DNA from 2 places in the Ruminococcus sp. RTP21484sp1_RTP21281st1_A8_RTP21281_210402 genome. Region 2 is predicted to be linked to the other one. Evidence: predicted binding sites of a transcription regulator. Region 2 holds the regulator's gene; the other holds the start of a gene.

Region 1 (10,906 bases), on a different contig from region 2:
CGCGCTGCAATGAGTCAAGCGGCCATGCTTGCATGGACATTTGACGAATGCCGCGGAGGCATATACCGGAAGGTATATGGCCTACGCCGGGAATCGGCGGAAAAGCCGCTTAAGACCTTATTTTTCTGGGCTTTTCAACGGGCATCAGTATAACATATAGAATTCCGGTTTTCAAGAGGTTATTCCCAAAATGTTCGGAGCATACCCACATTTTCCCATATTTGCAGTGCCGTTTATACAACTTTTCCTGTAATACAGCAAAAGTTTTTAGGGTTGTTATTCCTTCTGAATCATAGTAATCTATAGATATCTTATGAAGAGAACCGCATTTGTCGGTTTGCAGGTCAGGAGGAAAAATATGCCAGATATCAGAATACAAAAATACAAAAATCCCGTTATTTCCGGTTACAATCCAGATCCGTCGATTTGCAGAGTCGGGGATGATTTTTATCTTGTAAATTCAACTTTTGAATTCTATCCCGGAGTGCCGGTTTACCACAGTAAGAATCTTGTGAACTGGGAACTGATCAATTACTGTCTGAGAGATAAAAAGCAGCTTTATCTGGACGGTGTTCGGCCGTCAGGCGGAATTTATGCGCCGATGCTCTGTTACCATAACGGTGAGTTTTTTATGACCACTACCAATGTGTCACATAAGGGACATTTGATTGTACATACCAGCGATATTTATGGGAAATGGTCAAAGCCGGTATGGATTGATCAGGGAGGGATTGATCCTACTTTGCTGTTTGATGGTGAAGATGTTTACTTCGCCTCTACTTCCAGAGATAAAGATGACAGGGATGGAATTTTTATGTGTAAAATCAATCCATACACAGGAGAAAAGCTGTCCGAAAGTGTATGTATCAGTCATGGATGCGGCGGAATCTGTCCGGAGGGACCTCATATTTACAAGCTGAATGGAAAATATTATTTGCTTCTTGCAGAGGGTGGCACAGAATATGGACATATGGTTACCATGCAAAGAGCAGATTCTCCATTTGGACCGTATGAGGCGTGTCCCCATAATCCGATTCTCAGTCACCGGGATAATCCGGATGGCTCTATTTCCTGCACTGGACATGCTGATCTGGAAGTAGATCAGAATGGAAACTGGTGGCTGGTTTGTCTGGGAATCCGGCCTTCTTGCACTCCGCAGCGAGGTCTGAAACTTCATCATCTTGGAAGAGAGACCTTTTTAAGCCCTGTAATCTGGGATAAAGAGGGTTGGCCGGTTGTTGGAAACGATGGCAGAATCGCTTTGGAAATGAAGGGACCACTTCCAGGCGACCAGGTGCAGCCGATATGCCGGGATTTTACAGATGATTTTTCGGAAGAGAAATTCAGCCTGCATTATAACTGGGTTCGAACTCCCCATATGGAAAATTATGTGCGTGATACCGCTGCCAGACGGCTTATTTTGAAAGGAACAAGCGTAACTTTAAATGACACGGATACTCCGACATGGGTCGGGATCAGGCAGAAGGAATTTGATGTTGAGGCAGATGTTGTGGTGAGTCTGAAAGGAAATTTTTCAGATGCCTGTCCGGTTTCCCAAGACAGCAACGTCAAAGGTCTAAATAAAAGAGTGGGACTGGGTACATTCTACAATCAATTTTATCATTATGAAATTTACTTAACCAGAGAGGATGGACAGTACAAGGTTTGTCTTTCCAGGCATATTCATGATATGTTTGCAAGAACAGCTGAGAAGGTAGTATCCTCTGGGGAAAATATTCATTTTCGTATTATCGGTAATCCTCTGGAATATGATTTCTGGTACAGCGAAGATGGAAAATACTATGAGAAGCTGGGCTGCGGTTCTACTGCAGGGCTGGCTACAGAAGGAACTATGTACATGAGCTTTACCGGAACTTATATCGGAATGTTCTCAGAAAATGCGGAAGGGCATTTTAGAAATTTTTCAGTGAAGATAAATAAAAATTAATTGCTGAATAATCAAGGTTAACGGAAATCCCCGCCGGGCAGGATCGCACTGCGGCGCAAATATAAATGTGGCCGGAGGCGATCCGCTGCAGGCAGAGAATCCTGTAAATTGTGCCAAATCTGACTGGCAAAATGCATGGAAAAATCGAAGGATTACTTTTCCGCATCTGCAAGATTTTTCTTCAATTCGATCATTTTGTCACGCAGCTCTGCTGCCTGCTCGAAATTCAAGTCTGCAGCAGCCTGGCGCATCTGTTTTTCCAACTGGGAGATCAGGTTCTTCAGCTCTTTTTTGCTCATGGATTCCGGATCCTTCTTCAGCTTCACTTCAGTTTCAGCAACTGCCTTGGAAACTGCAATCAGATCACGGACTGCCTTCTTAATAGTAGTAGGAGTAATTCCATGCTCCTTATTATAGGCTTTCTGGATTTCCCTGCGACGGTTGGTTTCCTCAATGGCATTTCTCATGGAATCCGTCATCACGTCTGCATACATGACAACGTGTCCTTCGCTGTTTCGGGCAGCACGGCCAATGGTCTGGATCAGGGAAGTCTCAGAACGAAGGAAGCCCTCCTTGTCTGCATCCAGAATAGCAACCAGAGTGATCTCAGGAATATCAAGTCCTTCTCGCAGAAGGTTAATGCCTACAAGCACATCAAATACATCCAGACGCATGTCGCGGATGATTTCTGCACGTTCCAGGGTATCAATATCCGAATGAAGATAACGGACACGGATTCCCACATCTTTCATATACTGGGTAAGATCCTCGGCCATTCGTTTGGTGAGAGTTGTGATCAGCACTTTGTTTTTTCTGGAGGTTTCTTTTGTTATTTCAGAAATCAGGTCGTCTATCTGTCCCTCTACAGGGCGCACCTCCACCTTCGGATCCAGAAGACCGGTAGGACGGATGATCTGCTCGGCGCGGAGAAGCTCATGGTCGTATTCATAATCTCCCGGGGTAGCAGATACAAACAAAACCTGGTCCAGTTTATTCTCAAATTCTTCAAAACTCAGAGGGCGGTTATCCTTGGCAGAGGGCAGACGGAAACCATAGTCTACCAATGTCTGTTTACGGTTCTGGTCGCCAGCATACATAGCGCCAACCTGTGGGACTGTCTTGTGCGACTCATCAATAATAAGAAGAAAATCATCCCCGAAATAATCCAGCAGAGTATAAGGTGGCTGCCCTGGCTCCAGTCCGGAAAGATGACGGGAATAGTTCTCAATACCGGAGCAGAAGCCGGTTTCTTTCATCATTTCAATATCAAAGTTGGTACGCTCGGAGATACGCTGGGCTTCCAGAAGCTTGTCTTCGCTTTTAAAGTAGTCTACCCGTTCTTTTAATTCCTCTTCAATGGCAATGGCTGCTTTCTGAATCTGCTCCGCTGGTACTACATAATGGGAAGCAGGGAAAATACCGATGTGCGCAAGCTGGCATTTGATTTCTCCGGTGAGCACATCAATCTCAGAGATACGGTCAATCTCATCTCCGAAAAACTCCACTCTGACAGCGGTATCTGAGCTGTTAGCCGGAAAAATCTCCAGAGTGTCGCCACGGACGCGGAAGGTACTTCGGTGGAAGTCCATTTCATTTCGGGTGTACTGAATGTCGATCAGCTCCCGGATAACCTCATCACGATCCTTAGTCATGCCAGGACGCAGGGAAATCATCATGTCCTGAAATTCCTGAGGAGAACCCAATCCATAGATACAGGACACAGAAGAGATGATAATAACATCTTTTCGCTCTGACATGGCGGCAGTGGCAGAAAGACGGAGCTTGTCAATTTCATCATTGATCGCAGAGTCCTTGGCAATATAAGTGTCAGAAGAAGGCACATATGCTTCTGGCTGGTAATAATCGTAATAGGAGACAAAATACTCCACCGCATTCTCCGGGAAGAATTCCTTAAACTCACCGTATAACTGTGCTGCCAGAGTTTTATTATGGGCCAGGATCAGAGTAGGCTTATTCAGCGCCTGAATAACGTTTGCCATAGTAAAAGTTTTACCAGAGCCGGTGACACCAAGCAGCGTCTCAAACTGATTTCCCTCTTTAAATCCCTTTACCAGTTTCTCAATAGCCTGTGGCTGATCGCCGGTTGGTTTATACTCGGAATGTAATTCAAAATGATCCATATGAGTCCTTTCTTTTATAAAATCAAACACGCTTTAACTGTTTTCAGTATAGCATCCTTTTTTATAAAAGTACAGCAGAATCGAATATTTGTTCTGCCCTCTGAAATGTCAGAAGCATTCCAAAACTTTAATTGACAGACATACCTATAGTGCGTTATCTTAAAAAAGAAAAGCGTGATTGTTCACGACCTGACCAGTAACACGCTTCGCGATGCGCAGAAATCATGCAGAATTATTAGGAGTGCCGGAAATGGAAGAAAAACAAAAGAATAAAAGATATGTGCTGAGGAAGCTTTTTTTTGCCTCGTTATATCTTAGTACGTTTACTTTTGGCGGCGGATATGTGATCGTTACTTTATTGAAAGAGAAATTTGTGGATCAATATCACTGGATCGATGAGGAAGAAATGCTGGATCTGGTGGCAATCGCACAGTCATCTCCAGGAGCAATTGCAGTAAACGGAGCAATTGTGGTGGGATACAAGCTTGGGGGAATACCGGGAATGCTGCTGTCGGTTCTGGGGGCTATTATTCCGCCAATGGTGATCCTGTCCCTGATTTCCTTGTTTTATGATGCATTCTGCTCGAATTATTATATAGCAGCTCTTTTGAAAGGCATGACTGCCGGCGTAGGTGCTGTGATCATTTCTGTGGTATACGACATGGGGAAAAACGTGGCGAAATCAAATGACTGGGTAAATGTGGTTATTATGGTCATCAGTTTTTGTGTAAGCTATTTTCTGAAGGTAAACATTATTTATATAATACTTATTGTGGCTGTATTTGGATTTGCGCGTACACTTGTGAAGGAGGGCAGCAAAAAATGATTTATCTTCAGCTCTTTTTCAGCTTCCTTCAGATTGGTGCATTAAGCTTTGGAGGTGGATATGCAGCAATGCCTCTTATACAGGAACAGGTAGTGACTATGCATGGCTGGATTTCCATGGAAACTTTTTCGAATCTTGTGACCATTGCAGAGATGACTCCTGGTCCTATTGCAGTAAACTCCGCAACCTTTGTAGGAACCAGGATTGCTGGTCCTGGTGGCGCAGTGGTGGCTACTCTTGGCTGTATTTTACCCTCCTGTATAATTGTAACCCTGCTGGCATATATTTACACGAAATACCGGAAAATGTCCCTTCTCCAGGGAACTCTTACATCCCTTCGCCCGGCGGTTGTGGCCATGATCGCCAAGGCAGGAGTTACCATTTTAGTATCATCTTTTTTTATAAATGGTGCAGTGGAACTGTTTCGGGAAAACATATGCATTCGAATGGTGGTGTTCTTTACTGCCGCACTGGTGCTTTTAAGAAAATTTAAAATGAATCCTATTCTGGTGATGGTTTTGTGCGGTGTGGCAAATATGGTGTTTTGCGCGGCTGCCGGAAGCTGACTGGAAAAGATATGCCAGCTGACTTTCGTATATGGTGCTGCCGCAGGTAGGCTGCACCTGTGTTTAGAAGAAAAAATAAGGGGGATAACAGATTGAACATATGTGTATATGGCGCTTCAAGTGCACTGCTTAAAAACATTTATTATGAAAAAACAGAAGAGCTTGGAAGAGCAATGGGAAAAAGAGGTCACGGTCTGGTGTTTGGCGGCGGGGCTACCGGAATGATGGGAGCAGCAGCCAGAGGCGTGGCAGCAGAAAATGGTTACATACTTGGAATTGCTCCCCGATTTTTTGACCAGCCTGGAGTTCTGTATGAGAAATGCACGGAATTTATTTTCACAGAGAATATGAGAGAGCGCAAAAAACTTCTGGAAGAAAAATCAGATGCTACGATCGTAGCACCTGGCGGAATTGGTACCTACGAGGAATTTTTTGAGATTTTTACCTTGAAAAGCCTGAAACGTATTGACCGCCCAATTGTGCTGTATAACATTGACGGATATTATGACAAGATGAAAGCATTGCTGGAGTACACAGCAGAAGAGAAATTCATGGATTTTTCCGTGCTGGATCTGGTAGTCTTTCTGGATGAGCCGACAGCAGTTCTTGACTATCTGGAAAATTATAAAAAATAGAGGCTGCTATTCAGCAGGGGCTGTTTTGCGAAACATATAACTGTGAAGGTGCTGAACAGTTACAAAACGGACATGTCGCCTATGGGCGGTATTCCTATATAGGAAAGAAGATGCCAGGGAAAATTTTCTCAAGGCATCTTTTTCATTTATGCGGCAGCAAACATAAGACTGCGTTGGCAGATACCTGATAGTATCCTTGCTGCCCAAAAAAAGTATTGCAGTAAGGAGAATTTAGCCAGAATGGTAAAGTATAGGGTAAAAACTATCAAAAAAGATGAAAAAAATTTGTAAAAAATATTGACAAAAGGAATACTGAGGTGTATCTTAAGAACATAGATGTTAGCACTCCTAAATAATGAGTGCTAACAAAGGAATTCGAAGAAGCCAGACGGAAATCAGAATCAGGTTTGACCGTCTGCTTTTCAGGAAGGAGCAGATATTTCATGGATGAAGTATTAGATGAGCGCAAACGGAAAATACTGAAAGCAATCATCAAAACTTATATGGAAACAGGTGAGCCTGTAGGTTCCAGAACTATTTCCAAATATCCGGATCTGAATGTCAGCTCTGCTACTATCCGAAATGAGATGTCCGACCTGACGGATATGGGCTACATCGTACAGCCCCACACCTCAGCCGGAAGAATTCCATCAGATAAAGGCTATCGCCTTTATGTAGATGAGCTTACCAGGGAGAAGGAAGCCGAGATCGCAGAAATCCGTGATCTGATGATTGAGAAGTCAGATAAGATGGATAAGGTGCTCAAGCAGGTGGCGAAGGTTCTTGCCACGAATACCAATTATGCGGCTATGGTTGCGGTTCCCCAGTATAAGGGAAGCACCCTGAAGTTCATTCAGCTTTCACGAGTCAATGAGCGGCAGCTGATTGCCGTAGTTGTATGTGAGGGTAATGTTATTCGGAACCAGATCATTAATATTGATGAGGAGATGGATGACCAGACGATCCTGAAGCTGAATCTTCTTCTTAACACGAACCTGAACGGCGTACCCATCCAGGACATTAATCTGGGCATGATCGCCAGATTGAAAGAACAGGCGGGAAGCCACAGCGGTGTGGTTGCAGATGTGCTGGACGCAGTTGCAGCTACAATTCACGTGGACGAAGAAGATATGAAAGTATATACATCGGGAGCAACCAACATATTTAAGTATCCAGAGCTTGCAGATACATCCAGAGCCAGTGAGCTGATTTCCACTTTCGAGGATAAGCAGGAACTTGCGGATATGGTCCGTGAGGAAATGGGAGATCCGGAGAACACAGGAGTTCAGGTATACATCGGGGATGAAGTTCCGGTACGTACCATGAAAGACTGCAGTGTGGTCACAGCTACTTACGAGTTGGGAGATGGAATGCGTGGAACTATTGGAATCATCGGTCCCAAGCGAATGGATTACGAGAATGTAGTGGACAGCTTAAAGAAATTAAAAGTCCAGCTTGACGAAATGGTAAATAAGAAAACCTAGAAAGGCGGTTGAAAGCGTGTCAGAAGAAATGAATAAAGAAGCCGAAGTACAGGAAGAAGCAGTTGACATTCCGGTAACAGACGGAAGCGAAGAAGAGGCAGCAGATACAGCCCAGACAGCAGAAGAGGAGACTTCCGAAGAACCAGCACAGACAGAAGAAACTGAGCAGTCAGATCAGGAAGCAGAATCTCAGAAGGAACCGGAAACCAAGACAAAAACTTCTTTCTTCGGCAAGAAGAAAAAAGAGAAAGATAAATTCGAACAGCAGGTCGAGGAACTTACAGACAGACTGAAGCGCAGCATGGCTGAATTCGATAACTACCGTAAAAGAACGGAGAAGGAGAAATCCAGCATGTACATCATCGGCGCTAGGGACATCGTTGAAAAAATGCTTCCGATCGTGGATAACTTCGAAAGAGGTCTTGCACAGGCACCGGAGGATGATCCATTTGCAGAAGGCATGAAGATGATCTACAAGCAGATGATGACAGCTTTTGATGAGATGGGTGTGAAGCCAATCGAAGCTGTAGGTAAGGAATTTGATCCGAATCTGCATAATGCAGTGATGCATGTGGAGGACGAATCCGTTGGCGAGAACATCGTCGTAGAGGAATTCCAGAAGGGATATACCTACAAGGATTTCGTTGTAAGACACAGTATGGTAAAAGTTGCTAATTAACAGAAAGCATCTTGGAGAATCAAACTTCATCGACATTTTCTAAAAACAAAGTATAAATGTTACTGTTCGTATAATGGACAGCAACCATGAATTTTTAAACAGGAGGAAAATTATCATGGGAAAAATCATTGGTATTGACTTAGGTACAACAAACAGCTGTGTAGCTGTTATGGAAGGTGGACAGCCAACCGTTATCGCAAATACAGAAGGATCCAGAACAACACCATCTGTTGTAGCATTCACAAAGACAGGTGAGCGTCTGGTAGGTGAGCCTGCAAAACGTCAGGCAGTAACAAACGCAGAGAAAACAATCTCTTCCATCAAGAGAGAGATGGGTACAGATTACCGTGTAACAATTGATGATAAGAAATATTCCCCACAGGAAATTTCCGCTATGATTCTTCAGAAACTGAAAAAAGACGCTGAAGGATACCTTGGAGAGTCTGTTACAGAAGCAGTTATCACTGTTCCGGCATATTTCAATGATGCTCAGCGTCAGGCAACCAAGGATGCTGGTAAGATTGCAGGTCTCGATGTAAAACGTATCATCAACGAGCCTACAGCAGCAGCTCTTGCATATGGTCTTGACAATGAGAAAGAGCAGAAGATCATGGTTTATGACCTTGGTGGTGGTACATTCGATGTTTCCATTATTGAGATTGGTGATGGCGTTATCGAAGTTCTGGCAACAGCTGGTAACAACCGTCTTGGTGGTGATGACTTTGACCAGAGAATTACAGACTATATGCTTTCTGAGTTCAAGAGAACAGAGGGCGTTGACTTAAGCAACGATAAGATGGCTCTTCAGAGACTGAAAGAAGCTGCTGAGAAAGCTAAGAAAGAGCTTTCTTCCGCAACAACAACCAATATCAACCTGCCATTCATCACAGCAACAGCTGAAGGACCGAAGCATTTTGATATGAACCTTACAAGAGCTAAATTTGACGAACTTACACACGATCTTGTTGAGAAAACAGCAGAGCCGGTTCGCCGTGCACTTTCTGATGCAGGTCTTACTGCTTCTGATCTTGGACAGGTGCTTCTGGTTGGTGGATCTACACGTATCCCGGCTGTACAGGATAAAGTAAGACAGTTAACTGGCAAAGAGCCAAGCAAGGCCTTGAACCCAGATGAGTGTGTTGCACTTGGTGCTTCTATCCAGGGTGGTAAGCTTTCCGGTGAGGCTGGTGCAGGTGACATCCTTCTTCTTGATGTTACTCCACTTTCCCTGTCCATCGAGACAATGGGTGGTATTGCAACACGTCTGATCGAGAGAAATACAACTATTCCGACCAAGAAGAGCCAGATTTTCTCCACAGCAGCTGATAATCAGACCGCTGTAGATATCAATGTATTACAGGGCGAGCGTCAGTTCGCGAAAGACAACAAGTCCCTTGGACAGTTCCGTCTGGATGGAATCCCACCAGCACGTCGTGGTGTTCCGCAGATTGAGGTTACATTCGATATCGATGCCAACGGTATTGTAAATGTATCTGCTAAGGATCTTGGAACAGGTAAAGAGCAGCACATTACAATCACAGCTGGTTCTAACATGTCCGAGTCTGATATTGACAAGGCTGTTAAAGAAGCTGCTGAGTTCGAAGCTCAGGATAAGAAACGTAAAGAGGCAATTGATACAAAGAACAATGCAGACTCCATGGTATTCCAGGTTGAGAATGCACTGAAAGAAGCTGGTGATAAACTGGATGCAAATGACAAAGCTTCCGTAGAGGCTGACTTAAATGCATTAAAAGATATCCTTGCTAAATATGCAAATACAGATGAGATCGGAGATGCTCAGGTCGCTGAGATCAAAGCTGCTCAGGAGAAGATGATGGAAAGTGCTCAGAAGCTTTTCGCAAAGATGTATGAAGCACAGAACCCACAGGGCGGTGCTGGTCAGGCAGGCCCGGGACCGGACATGGGAGGAGCTTCCCAGGGCGGTAACGAGGCAGGTTACGGCGATGATGTTGTAGATGCTGACTACAAAGAGGTTTAATTGAATAATAAGTTCCAATATTTCGGAACATGAAACTACAGCCCGGTCATGATTCATGACCGGGCAGTGGTGGTGAAAGACATATTACAGGAATTGCGCCGCTGGCGTCTTCCATAAGATAACCAAATACAAAAAGTTAGGAAAAGAAATCATGGCTGATAAAAGAGATTACTATGAAGTCTTAGGCGTTGATAAGAGCGCCGATGACGCTACATTAAAAAAAGCATATCGTCAGCTTGCCAAGAAGTATCATCCCGATGTAAATCCGGGAGATAAGGAAGCTGAAGCGAAATTCAAAGAGGCAACAGAGGCTTACAGCGTCTTAAGTGACCCGGACAAGAGAAGACAGTATGATCAGTTTGGTCATGCCGCTTTTGAAAACGGCAGCGGTGGCGGAGCAGGCGGTTTCGGCGGCTTTGATTTCTCCGGCGCAGACATGGGTGATATCTTCGGAGATATTTTCGGAGATCTGTTTGGAGGCGGCGGAAGCCGCAGACGTGCCAATAATGGACCTATGAAGGGTGCAAACCTGCGTGCACGCGTGAATATCACCTTTGAGGATGCTGTATTTGGCTGTGAGAAAGAACTTGAGATTACTCTGAAAGATGAATGTACTTCCTGTCACGGT
Region 2 (10,906 bases):
GATGAGTGTATGTATGAGATCCTAAAAGATACCCTGGAGTATCTGGAAGAAGATTCTGCCGATGATATTGAGCCAACTTCCAAGGAGGCTTATATTTATTATAAAGAATTGCATAATAAGCGTAATAACGTATCTGATAATTAATACTCCGCATATACTGGCGAATATTTTTACTATTTACAATTAACATTCTACGAGATGCGAGATATTTCGCACGAGCGAAGGCCAGGTACCACCTGACAGAGGATATTATTTCACTTTTAAAGCCTTTTGTTCTCGCAGGAATTTAAAATAATATTAGGTCAGTATAAGCATTATTAAGAAAGGAGCAGATCAGAATGAGTACAGTAAGTACAGAGAAAATGATGGCACAGATTGCCTGCAAGGCAATTGATGATAAAAAGGGACAGGATATTAAGGTAATTGATATTCATAATGTTTCTGTAATTGCAGATTATTTCGTAATCGCAAGCGGTACAAACTCCAATCAGGTTCAGGCGATCGTCGATAATGTGGAGGAGCAGCTTGGACGTGCTGGCTTTGAGGCGAAGCAGATTGAGGGAAACCGCAATTCCAGCTGGATTCTCATGGATTACGGCGATGTGATCGTGCATGTGTTTGATGAGGAAAACAGACTTTTCTATGATCTGGAGAGAATCTGGAGAGATGGAAAGGTTCTGGAGATGGACGCGTTTTTAGAGAAATAAAAAAGTCCCCTTTGGTAAACAAATTGTCTGGAAACAGCAATTGTTTGCTAAAGGGGAAATTTTTTATGACTATTGGTAAAAACGCATGACACCAAATACTTTACCCAGAATCTGGATTTCTCCTGTAATGATAATGGGATCCATAGTGTCATTCTCTGGCTGAAGGCGGTAGTAGCCCTTCTCCTTATAGAAGGTCTTCACTGTGGCAGAATCCTCTACCAGGGCAACTACAATGTCGCCGTTATCTGCAGTTGGCTGCTGCTTTACCAGAACCTGATCACCATCGAAGATTCCTGCATTGATCATACTGTCGCCTTTTACCTTCAGTATGAAGCTCTGTTCATTGGGCATAAATTCTGCCGGGATGGGGAAGTAGCCATCTACATTCTCTACAGCCAGAATAGGCTGTCCGGCGGCTACGGTACCTACAAGCGGAACATTGACCACTTCACGGCGGACAAGATTGAAATTGTCATCAATGATCTCTATGGCTCTTGGCTTCGTGGCATCGCGGCGGATGTATCCGTTCTTCTCAAGAGCTTCCAGATGGGCATGAACAGATGATGTAGACTTCAGATTTACAGCTTCACAAATCTCACGAACTGCTGGCGGGAATCCGCGGTTCAGAATCTCACTTTTAATATATTCTAAAATTTCCTGCTGTTTTTTGCTGATTTTACCATATGTCATAAGAGTTTTCCTCCGAAATTCATTCAACTTTTTCTTATCATACCATATTTTTCTTAATTAAGCAAACAGATATTCTGAAAATATGTTCGTTTTTTGATATGCAGGCTGTTCACAGCTTCCAGCTTTGTTCACACACTTTTCGTTTTCTTTTCCTTGTGTTCACCGGCAAAAAATGGTACAATTGTTTGGTATGAAAATTCAGAGCCCGACTCAAAAACAAAGGGGGAATCCGCTTGTCCGAGAAGAAATCTAACAAGCCTGGCAAAATGGCAGGACTTTTTGTCCAGTTAAAGAACATATTCGGACTGAATATTGCCACCGTTGCTTTTGGTGTATTGTTATTATATATGATTTTTACTGCATTTTTACTTGTAACCTCCACACACATCGAATCTTACCAGGTTACCACAGGTCCTTTATCACGAAACGAGACCTACACTGGTATTTCTCTTCGGGAAGAGAGTGTTTTTAAGGCAGAATCCTCCGGTTATGTGAATTATTATGCCCGGGAGGGAAGTAAGATCAATGCCAACGGTGCTGTTTACGGATTAAGTTCCGGAAAAATTGCAGAAACCAAGTCTGCATTGACTGCGGACGAACTGGAGAAAATCCGCAGTTCTATGCTCAGCTTTTCCAAGGGATTTTCCGGAAGTAAATTTAACAACACCTACAGTTTTAAGAACCAGCTGGAGGGAAGCATCCTTCAGTATGAGGGAATTTCCACTGACGGGAATGCAGATTCACAAGTAGTGACCATCGGTGGACAGAATATCTGTAAAGCCCAGGAAGACGGCATTATCCTCTATTCTATGGACGGTTATGAGAATAAGACTGTGGAGAACATTACAGCAGCAGATTTTGACCAGACTTCTTACCATGAAACGGATCTGAAGTCATCCGAAAAGGTGCAGGCCGGAGATAACATTTATACAAATATTACCAGCGAATTATGGAGCCTGATCATTCCATTAAGCGACAAACAGGCCGCCAAGCTGGAGGGACGTTCCACCATTCGTGTGAAATTTCTCAAGGATGATATGACACAGAGCGGCGATTTTTCCATCATAAAAATCGATGGTAACAAATATGGAAAAATTGACTTCAGCCGCGGTCTGATCCGCTATGCATCTGACCGTTTTCTGGATATTGAGCTGGTTACCAATACAGTAACCGGTCTTAAGATTCCCCTTTCCGCTATTGAATCCAAGGATTTTTACGTAATTCCGGCAGAATATGCCACGACTGATCCTGACAGCGGAAGTGTAGGCTTTAACAAGATTTCCAAAGATTCCAGCGGAAATAACGTAAGAACCTTTATCAATGCTACAATCTACGGTAAAGTTAAAATTGAGTCAGATGATGATTCTGCCGATGAAGCTTACAATTATTACGTGGATAGAAGCGCTTTTAAGGAAGGAGATGCTATTGTAAAAGATGACTCCAACCAGCGCTTTATTGTAGGCGAAACAGATTCTCTGGAAGGCGTTTACTGCATCAATCAAGGGTATGCGGTATTCCGTCAGGTAGATATACTGGATCAGAATGAAGAATATGCCATTATTTCCAGTAATACATCCTACGGACTTTCCCGCTATGACCGCATTGCCAGAGACTCCTCCCAGGTAAAAGAGCAGGATATTCTCTACTAAGTTTAACATATACTATTTTTAAGGAGGCTTATAAATGTTAGCTGAAAATTTACAGCAGGTAAATGCAAATATTGAAAAAGCCTGTGCTGCTGTTTCCCGTGACCCAGGTGAAGTCACATTGGTGGCAGTAAGTAAGACCAAACCGGTCTCCATGCTTCAGGAGGCGTATGATGCCGGTGCGTGTGTTTTTGGAGAAAATAAAGTGCAGGAGATCATGGATAAATATGACCAGCTGCCATCAGATATCCAGTGGCACATGATCGGTCATCTGCAGCGCAATAAAGTAAAATATATTATTGACAAGGTTGCCATGATTCACTCGGTAGATTCCCTTCGCCTTGCCCAGACCATTGAGCAGGAAGCTGCAAAGAAAGATCTTGTTATGCCGATTCTGCTGGAAGTTAATGTAGCAGAGGAAGAAAGCAAATTCGGATTAGCGACGAATGAGGTGCTTCCTCTTCTTGAGAAAATCAGCATATTTTCCCATATAAAAGTGATGGGACTTATGACCATTGCCCCATTTGTGAAAAATCCAGAAGAAAATCGTGAAGTTTTTCGCACATTGAAGAAATTAAGTGTTGACATTAATGCAAAAAACATTAATAATGTTAACATGAGTGTTCTGAGTATGGGTATGACCGGAGATTATCAGGTTGCTGTCCAGGAAGGCTCAACCATGGTACGTGTGGGAACCGGTATTTTTGGTGAACGAAATTATGCCACACGGCAAGAAGATTAAGATTGGAGATTGAAAATGAGCGTTTTTGATAAATTATTAGATTCTATTAAACTGAATGATGACGATTATGATGAAGATAATTATTTAGATGAGGATCTGATGGATGACGAAGAGGGGGATTTCTTTGATGACGATCCCATGGATGACAAGCCTAAGAAGAAATTCTTCGAGAAATTCGGTCGTAAGAAAGAGGATGATTTGGCTGACGCAGATACTTCCTTTGACGAAGAACCTGTACATACAGCAACACAAAAGACTGCTGCCAAGGCTCCTGCGAAACAGCCAGCTGAGAAGCAGCGCCCTGTAGCTTCTTCCAAAATCACTCCGATGAGAAGCAGCCGTCGTGCGAATCAGGCTTCTTCTATGGAGGTTTGTGTGATCAAACCTGCTTCCATGGAGGACACCCGGGAAATTGCAGACACACTTCTTGACAATGCAACTGTAATTCTGAATCTGGAGGGTATTGATGTAGAACTTGCACAGCGTATTATTGATTTTGCATCTGGCGCATGTTATTCCCTGAATGGTTCCCTTCAGAAGATTTCCAGCTACATCTTCGTACTTGGTCCCTCTTCTGTAGATATCACTGGTGATCTTCAGAATATTCTTGGCGGCGCTACACCTTCTGTAAGAGCTGGTTATTGATTTTTATGGATAAGGATGAATTTTTACTTAAGAGAATCCGGGAGCTGGCAAATCTCTCTTACCAGAGAGATATTGTCACCTTTACGGATTTTCTTAACTTAAACGAACAAAATATGCTTGTTTCCCTTAAGCTTCATCAGATAGGCGTAGAGGTAAAGCTTTTCGGTGGCTATGAGCATGCAGAACGGCAGATGGCAGCTTTTTTCCCCGGAGGCCTTGGTTTTTCCTGGGATTATCCTATTGACTGCCTGAAAATAGAGCCCAAGGCTCTTCGTTTTTCTGAGGAGCTTGGACATAGAGATTATCTTGGAGCGCTCCTGAATCTTGGAGTTGACCGCAGTGTAGTCGGTGATATCCTCATCAAGGATAAAGAAGCCTGGTTTTTCTGCCTTCATAAAATGTCTGACTTTTTTATTGAAAATCTTATTCGGGTAAAACATACTACCGTTCTGGTTTCCAGAGTAGAACAGGCAGAAGAGATTCCGGAACCTGAATTTGAAATGATAAATGGTACCTGCGCTTCTGTAAGGCTGGATGCTCTCATCGGGCTGGCTTTTCAGACGTCCAGAAGCAGCATGGTTTCTTTTATTGAAAGCGGTCTTGTGTTTGTAAACGGCAAACTGATCACCTCCAATGGATATGAGCCAAAAGAAGGCGATATTATTTCCGTTCGCGGCAAAGGACGCTTTATCTATGATGGTGTATCCAGACAGACAAAGAAAGGACGCCTTGGTGTCCGCATTCGAAAATACGTATAAACAATAATACATTTGGAGAGGATTTAACTATGGCAGAAGAAAAATTACTTGTAAAACGTGACGGGGAGTTCTGTTATCCCATTTATTTTGAAAATGACTTTTCTTTTCTTTCACAGGCCTTGACAGACGAAGGTCTTGCAGGGAAAAGCATGTGTATTGTTTCAGATTCCACAGTAGCACCTCTCTATGCAGACCAGGTGAAAGCAGAGCTTTTGAAAGTAACCGATCATGTATGCCAGTTCACTTTCCCCGCCGGAGAAGCATACAAGAATCTTGATACCGTACAGGATCTTTTCCAGTGCCTTATTGAGAATGGGCTTGACCGCAAAAGTCTGGTGGTTGCTCTTGGAGGCGGAGTAACAGGAGACTTATCCGGCTTCGGTGCCGCAGCCTATCTTCGTGGAATTGATTTTATCCAGATTCCTACCACGCTTCTGGCGCAGGTGGACAGCAGCGTAGGCGGTAAGACTGGCGTTGATTTCAGACAGTTTAAAAATATGGTAGGCGCTTTTCATCAGCCCCGCCTGGTTTATATGAACATGGCCACCTTGCAATCCCTCCCTAAGCGCGAATTTGGCTGTGGAATGGGTGAAATTCTAAAGACCGGACTAATTTGCGATAAAGACTTTTTCGACTTTGTATGCGCAAATTACAAGATTATCCGCACTATGGATCCAGAAATGCTTGCCGTTATGATCCGAAAATGCTGTGCCATCAAAGCCGGGGTTGTAGAGCGAGATCCCAAGGAACAGGGAGAGCGTGCTCTTCTTAATCTTGGCCACACCATAGGACATGCAGTCGAAAAGCTGATGAACTTTAACCTTCTCCATGGTCAGTGTGTGGGAATCGGACTGGTTGCCGCAGCTGCCATTTCCAGGGAAAGAGGTCTCCTCACAAATGCTGAATATGAACAGATCTGCCATAGCCTTAAGCTTTACGACCTGCCTTTGTATGTGGAAGGACTTTCTCCCATGGACATTCTTGCAGCTACCAAAAAGGACAAAAAAATGGAACAGGGACAGATTAAATTTATTCTTATAGATGGTCTTGGAAAGAGTTTTATAGACAAGACAGTTTCGGATCAGGAGCTTCTTGTGGGAATTCACGCCATCTGCAGGTAATCAATCATGGAAAATAAAACAGCTTCAGACTACAATGATCTTCCACTAAAAGCACCTAAATTAAAAGGAATTCTGCTTATCCTTTTTCTGGTTCTTCTGGATCAGGGAACAAAGTATCTTGCAATCAGGTATCTGAAAGGAACCTCCGGGATTTCTCTTATTGATAATGTGTTAAACCTTCGTTACCTTGAAAACAGAGGCATGGCATTTGGCCTTCTCCAGAATAAGATTCTTTTTCTGGTGCTTACCTGTATTGTGTTTTTTGTGGCTATTATATATCTTTTTATAAAAGCACCTGCAACTGTTTATTATAGACCACTGCTTTATACAGCGGCAATTGTGTTCGCTGGAGCAATGGGGAATTTTATAGACCGTGTTTTCCGTGGATATGTGGTAGATTTTATTTATTTTTCCCTGATTGATTTTCCCACGTTTAATGTGGCAGATATTTACGTGACCTGTGGGATCACAGTGATGGTATTTCTTATGTTTTTCCGTTATAAAGAAGAAAATGATTTTGACTTTCTGAAACCGGGGAACAGATCTGCCAGGTAAATTGATTTGTCTGATTTTTCATATACCGCGTAATTGAGAGAGGAGTTTTACTGATACATGGAGCAATTGGAATTTACAGCAACCGAAAATGAAGCAGGAGTGCGCATAGACCGCTGTCTTTCCGATAAATATGAGGAACTTTCCCGTTCTTATCTTCAGAAGCTTCTGAAAGAACAAGGTGTTACCGTCAATGGGAAAGCAGTAAAAGCAAACTACAAAATACAGGCAGGGGATCTGGTTCAGACAACCCTGCCTGATCTGACTGAACCGGATATTCTTCCGGAAAATATCCCTTTGGACATTTTATACGAAGATGATGATGTACTGGTGATAAATAAGCCCAAAGGAATGGTAGTCCATCCTGCAAATGGCCACACCAGCGGAACTTTGGTAAATGCTATTATGTACCACTGTCAGGGCAATCTGTCCGGTATTAACGGGGTTATGCGTCCTGGAATCGTCCACCGTATTGATAAGGACACTACAGGAGCTCTTCTTGTATGTAAGAATGACACGGCTCACCGTGATCTGGCCCAGCAACTGAAAGCGCATACCATCAAGCGGCGTTACCGGGCTATTGTGGCAGGTAATCTTAAGGAAGATGAAGGTACTGTAGAAGGCCCGATCGGCCGTCACCCAATTGACCGGAAAAAAATGGCGATCAACTACAAAAATGGAAAAGACGCTGTCACCCATTATAAAGTCCTGGAACGTTTCGGGAATGCGACTTATATCGAGTGCCGCCTTGAAACCGGTCGTACCCATCAGATCCGTGTACATATGACCAGCCTTGGACATCCTCTTCTTGGCGATGAGATCTATGGCTCAGGCAAAAATCCTTATCATCTCCAGGGACAGACTCTTCATGCCATGGTTTTGGGCTTTGTTCACCCAAGAACAGGAGAGTATATGGAATTTTCCGCACCTTTGCCAGAATATTTTCTCAATTTGTTAGAAAAATTAAGAAAATAGTTGTCAGTTTACCCTGATGTAGTGTATAATAATCTTACAAAATTCCTATGAATTACCAGTCACGAAGTGAACAGTAACAAAGGAATTGCAGAAGGGAGTGGCAGATATGAACAATACAACAAGTTCAATTATTACCATCGGACGTGAATATGGAAGCGCCGGCAGGCAGATTGGTCAGGAAGTAGCCAGATATTTTGGAATCAAGTGTTACGACAAAGAACTTCTGGAGCATGCTGCAAACGACAGCGGTATTTGCAAGGAATTATTTGAGAATCATGATGAGAGGCCAACTAACAGCTTTCTGTATTCTCTTGTAATGGATACTTATTCTTTTGGATATTCTTCTGCTGGATTTACAGACATGCCTATGAACCACAAGGTTTTCCTGGCACAGTTCGAAGCCATCAAGAAATTAGCTGCAGAAGGCCCCTGTGTTATGGTAGGGCGCTGTGCAGATTATGCTCTTGCAGATAATAAAGACTGTTTCAGTGTTTTTGTTCATGCTGATCTGGACTGGAGGATCAAGCGTATTGCAGGCAAATACAATAAGACACCTAAAGAAGCCAAAGATATGATCACCAAAACAGATAAGAGCCGTGCAAGTTACTATAATTACTACACCAATAAGAAATGGGGTGCAGCAGCGGGCTACAGCTTAAGCGTTGACAGCAGTGTGCTTGGTATCGAAGGTGCTGCCCAGGCGATTATCAATACCATACATATTTTTGATGACCTTAAGAAATAATATACAGAATCATGTGAAAATAAGGAGTTCTCGAAAGAGAGCTCCTTTTGTAATTTGTTGCATCTCAATTCCTGTTTTCGGTTCCTGTTTTCAAACGCCATCGCCACTTTATATTTTTTTAATGAGACATTGAGACAAAACTGTGTTATAATAGATAGCAATCGCTGTTAAATAAATAACAGTACAGACACTTATTGGTTACTGTGCAAACAGCAGACAGTAACACATATTTTGCATTCATGTTTCAGGAGGACGATATTAGAATATGAAATTACGCTGGGACAATCAACATGTTCGCTGGGGAGTAACTTCTTTCCTTGTAATCGCAGCCAGTATGCTCTTTTATTATGGTGTTTTCCATATGAAGACACTGATTACAGGAATTCAGACATTTCTGGGGATTCTCACACCTATTGTTTATGGGGTCGTGATCGCCTTTTTACTGACCCCTGTATTAAATTTTCTGGAGAAAAAAATTATTTATCCGCTTCTTGCCAGGAAAGAAGTATCAGTAGGAAAGAAGGGACGCAAGGCAATTCGGTGGGCATGCGTAATTTTATGTATGTTTCTCTTCCTTGCTCTTATTTATGCCCTTATTATGATGATTCTGCCGGAACTGATCCGAAGTATTATGGGTCTGATCTACAGTTTTCCAGCCTATGTGAAGGTTATTCAGAAATGGTTGCAATCTTTCATTGAGAAATGGAATCTGAACAGTGATGCACTGGACACTTTGAATCAGTCCATCACCACAGCTCAGGACTACCTGACCACGAATATCCTTCCGCAGATGCAGGAAATGCTAAAAAATATTTCCGCGGGTGTGTTTGAATTAATTAATTTTCTGAAGAATTTCCTCATCGGAGCTATCGTTTCCCTGTACCTGATGGCAGATAAAGAGGGCTTCATTGCCAAGGCAAAAATGCTCACCTACGCAATTTTTAATACCCAGCATGCGAATTTTATCATCCATTCCATGCGTTTTACCAATAAAACCTTTATCGGATTTTTCAGTGGTAAGATTTTGGATTCCGCCATCATTGGCGTATTGTGCTATATTGGTATGAACTTTTTGAATATGCCATATATACTTTTGATCAGTGTTATCATTGGTGTAACCAACGTAATTCCATTTTTTGGACCTTACCTCGGAGCAATCCCAAGTATTTTTCTCATCTTGTTGGTGGATCCGCTGCAGGCTATTTATTTTGCAATTTTTATTCTTGTTCTCCAGCAATTTGACGGCAATATTCTTGGACCGAAGATTCTTGGTGATTCCACAGGACTTTCCAGTTTTCTGGTCATTGTCGCCATCCTTATTGGCGGTGGAATCTTTGGAATCCCAGGTATGATTATTGGCGTTCCTGTTTTTGCAGTACTTTACGCAGCACTTGGCAGACTAGTCCATATCAGCCTGATTTATAAGCAGGTTCCAAATGAGGAGCAAAAATACACCAACATTGACTGTCTGGATCCGGAAACACATGAACCCGTTCTTTTCCCGGAAGAAGAGCCGAAGAAAAGGGAGACGCCCAGACGCACTGCAATGTTGAAATTTACCCTTACTTTGTTAAAAACGATCCAGAAAATTCTGACTACAATCTGGACCCTTATAAAAAAATATTCTGTGATAATTTATCAAAAAGTCAGACAATTGATGGAAGAGTACAGACAGAATCAAAACAGTAAAAAGGACGGAAATTAACATGCGGCTTTTAATACAACGTGTAAATCATGCAAGCGTAAAAGTAGATGGTGAAGTTATCGGAAATATTGGGAAAGGCTTTCTTGTACTGGTCGGCATAGGTCAGAATGATACCAGGGAAATTGCAGACAAATATATGAAAAAAATGCTAGGACTTCGAATTTTTGAAGATGAAAATGGCAAAACAAACCTTTCCCTGGCAGATGTAAATGGGGAGCTTTTGATGGTTTCGCAATTCACGTTATATGCCAACTGCAAAAAAGGAAACCGGCCAAGCTTTATTGAAGCCGGTGCGCCAGAACAGGCAAATGAACTTTATGAATACATGCTAAAGGAGGCTGCAAAAGTTGTTCCAGTTGTTCAGCATGGTATTTTTGGCGCTGATATGAAAATTTCACTGGAAAACGATGGACCGTTTACAGTGATGCTGGACGAATCGATCATGTAAAATTAACAGCAATTGTAACGAAACCGGCCAAGGCTATATTGAAGCCGGTGCGCCAGATGTTCAGAATCGTCTGTGACTGCATAATGAATGCAGTCGAACCATCAATTATATTTTAACATTTAATGAAACCAATTATATTTTAACATTTAATGAAACCTTGAAAAACGCCGAA

Evidence for each region. Region 2 encodes LexA, which represses DNA repair genes until DNA is damaged. Its sites were predicted from a motif close to CNAACANNTGTTNG; they were not measured.
Region 1: a site for LexA is predicted at 4,171-4,184, ahead of uvrB (excinuclease ABC subunit UvrB). Genes of this name have one in related genera too.

The regions. Positions count from the first base shown of each region.
Region 1 covers NZ_JBCPGE010000001.1:55,222-66,127, reverse strand. Annotated here, with positions in the region: gene AB5170_RS00295 (glycoside hydrolase family 43 protein) at 359-1,948, shown strand; gene uvrB (excinuclease ABC subunit UvrB) at 2,101-4,089, opposite strand; gene AB5170_RS00285 (chromate transporter) at 4,340-4,915, shown strand; gene AB5170_RS00280 (chromate transporter) at 4,912-5,481, shown strand; gene AB5170_RS00275 (TIGR00730 family Rossman fold protein) at 5,574-6,116, shown strand; gene hrcA (heat-inducible transcriptional repressor HrcA) at 6,560-7,600, shown strand; gene grpE (nucleotide exchange factor GrpE) at 7,617-8,279, shown strand; gene dnaK (molecular chaperone DnaK) at 8,395-10,278, shown strand; gene dnaJ (molecular chaperone DnaJ) at 10,430-10,906, shown strand, end outside.
Region 2 covers NZ_JBCPGE010000029.1:17,171-28,076, forward strand. Annotated here, with positions in the region: gene yqeK (bis(5'-nucleosyl)-tetraphosphatase (symmetrical) YqeK) at 1-144, shown strand, start outside; gene rsfS (ribosome silencing factor) at 339-707, shown strand; gene lexA (transcriptional repressor LexA) at 777-1,397, opposite strand; gene AB5170_RS14110 (HlyD family efflux transporter periplasmic adaptor subunit) at 1,631-3,046, shown strand; gene AB5170_RS14115 (YggS family pyridoxal phosphate-dependent enzyme) at 3,081-3,785, shown strand; gene AB5170_RS14120 (cell division protein SepF) at 3,801-4,430, shown strand; gene AB5170_RS14125 (RNA-binding protein) at 4,436-5,188, shown strand; gene aroB (3-dehydroquinate synthase) at 5,218-6,309, shown strand; gene lspA (signal peptidase II) at 6,316-6,864, shown strand; gene AB5170_RS14140 (RluA family pseudouridine synthase) at 6,922-7,836, shown strand; gene AB5170_RS14145 (AAA family ATPase) at 7,943-8,581, shown strand; gene AB5170_RS14150 (AI-2E family transporter) at 8,847-10,286, shown strand; gene dtd (D-aminoacyl-tRNA deacylase) at 10,288-10,734, shown strand.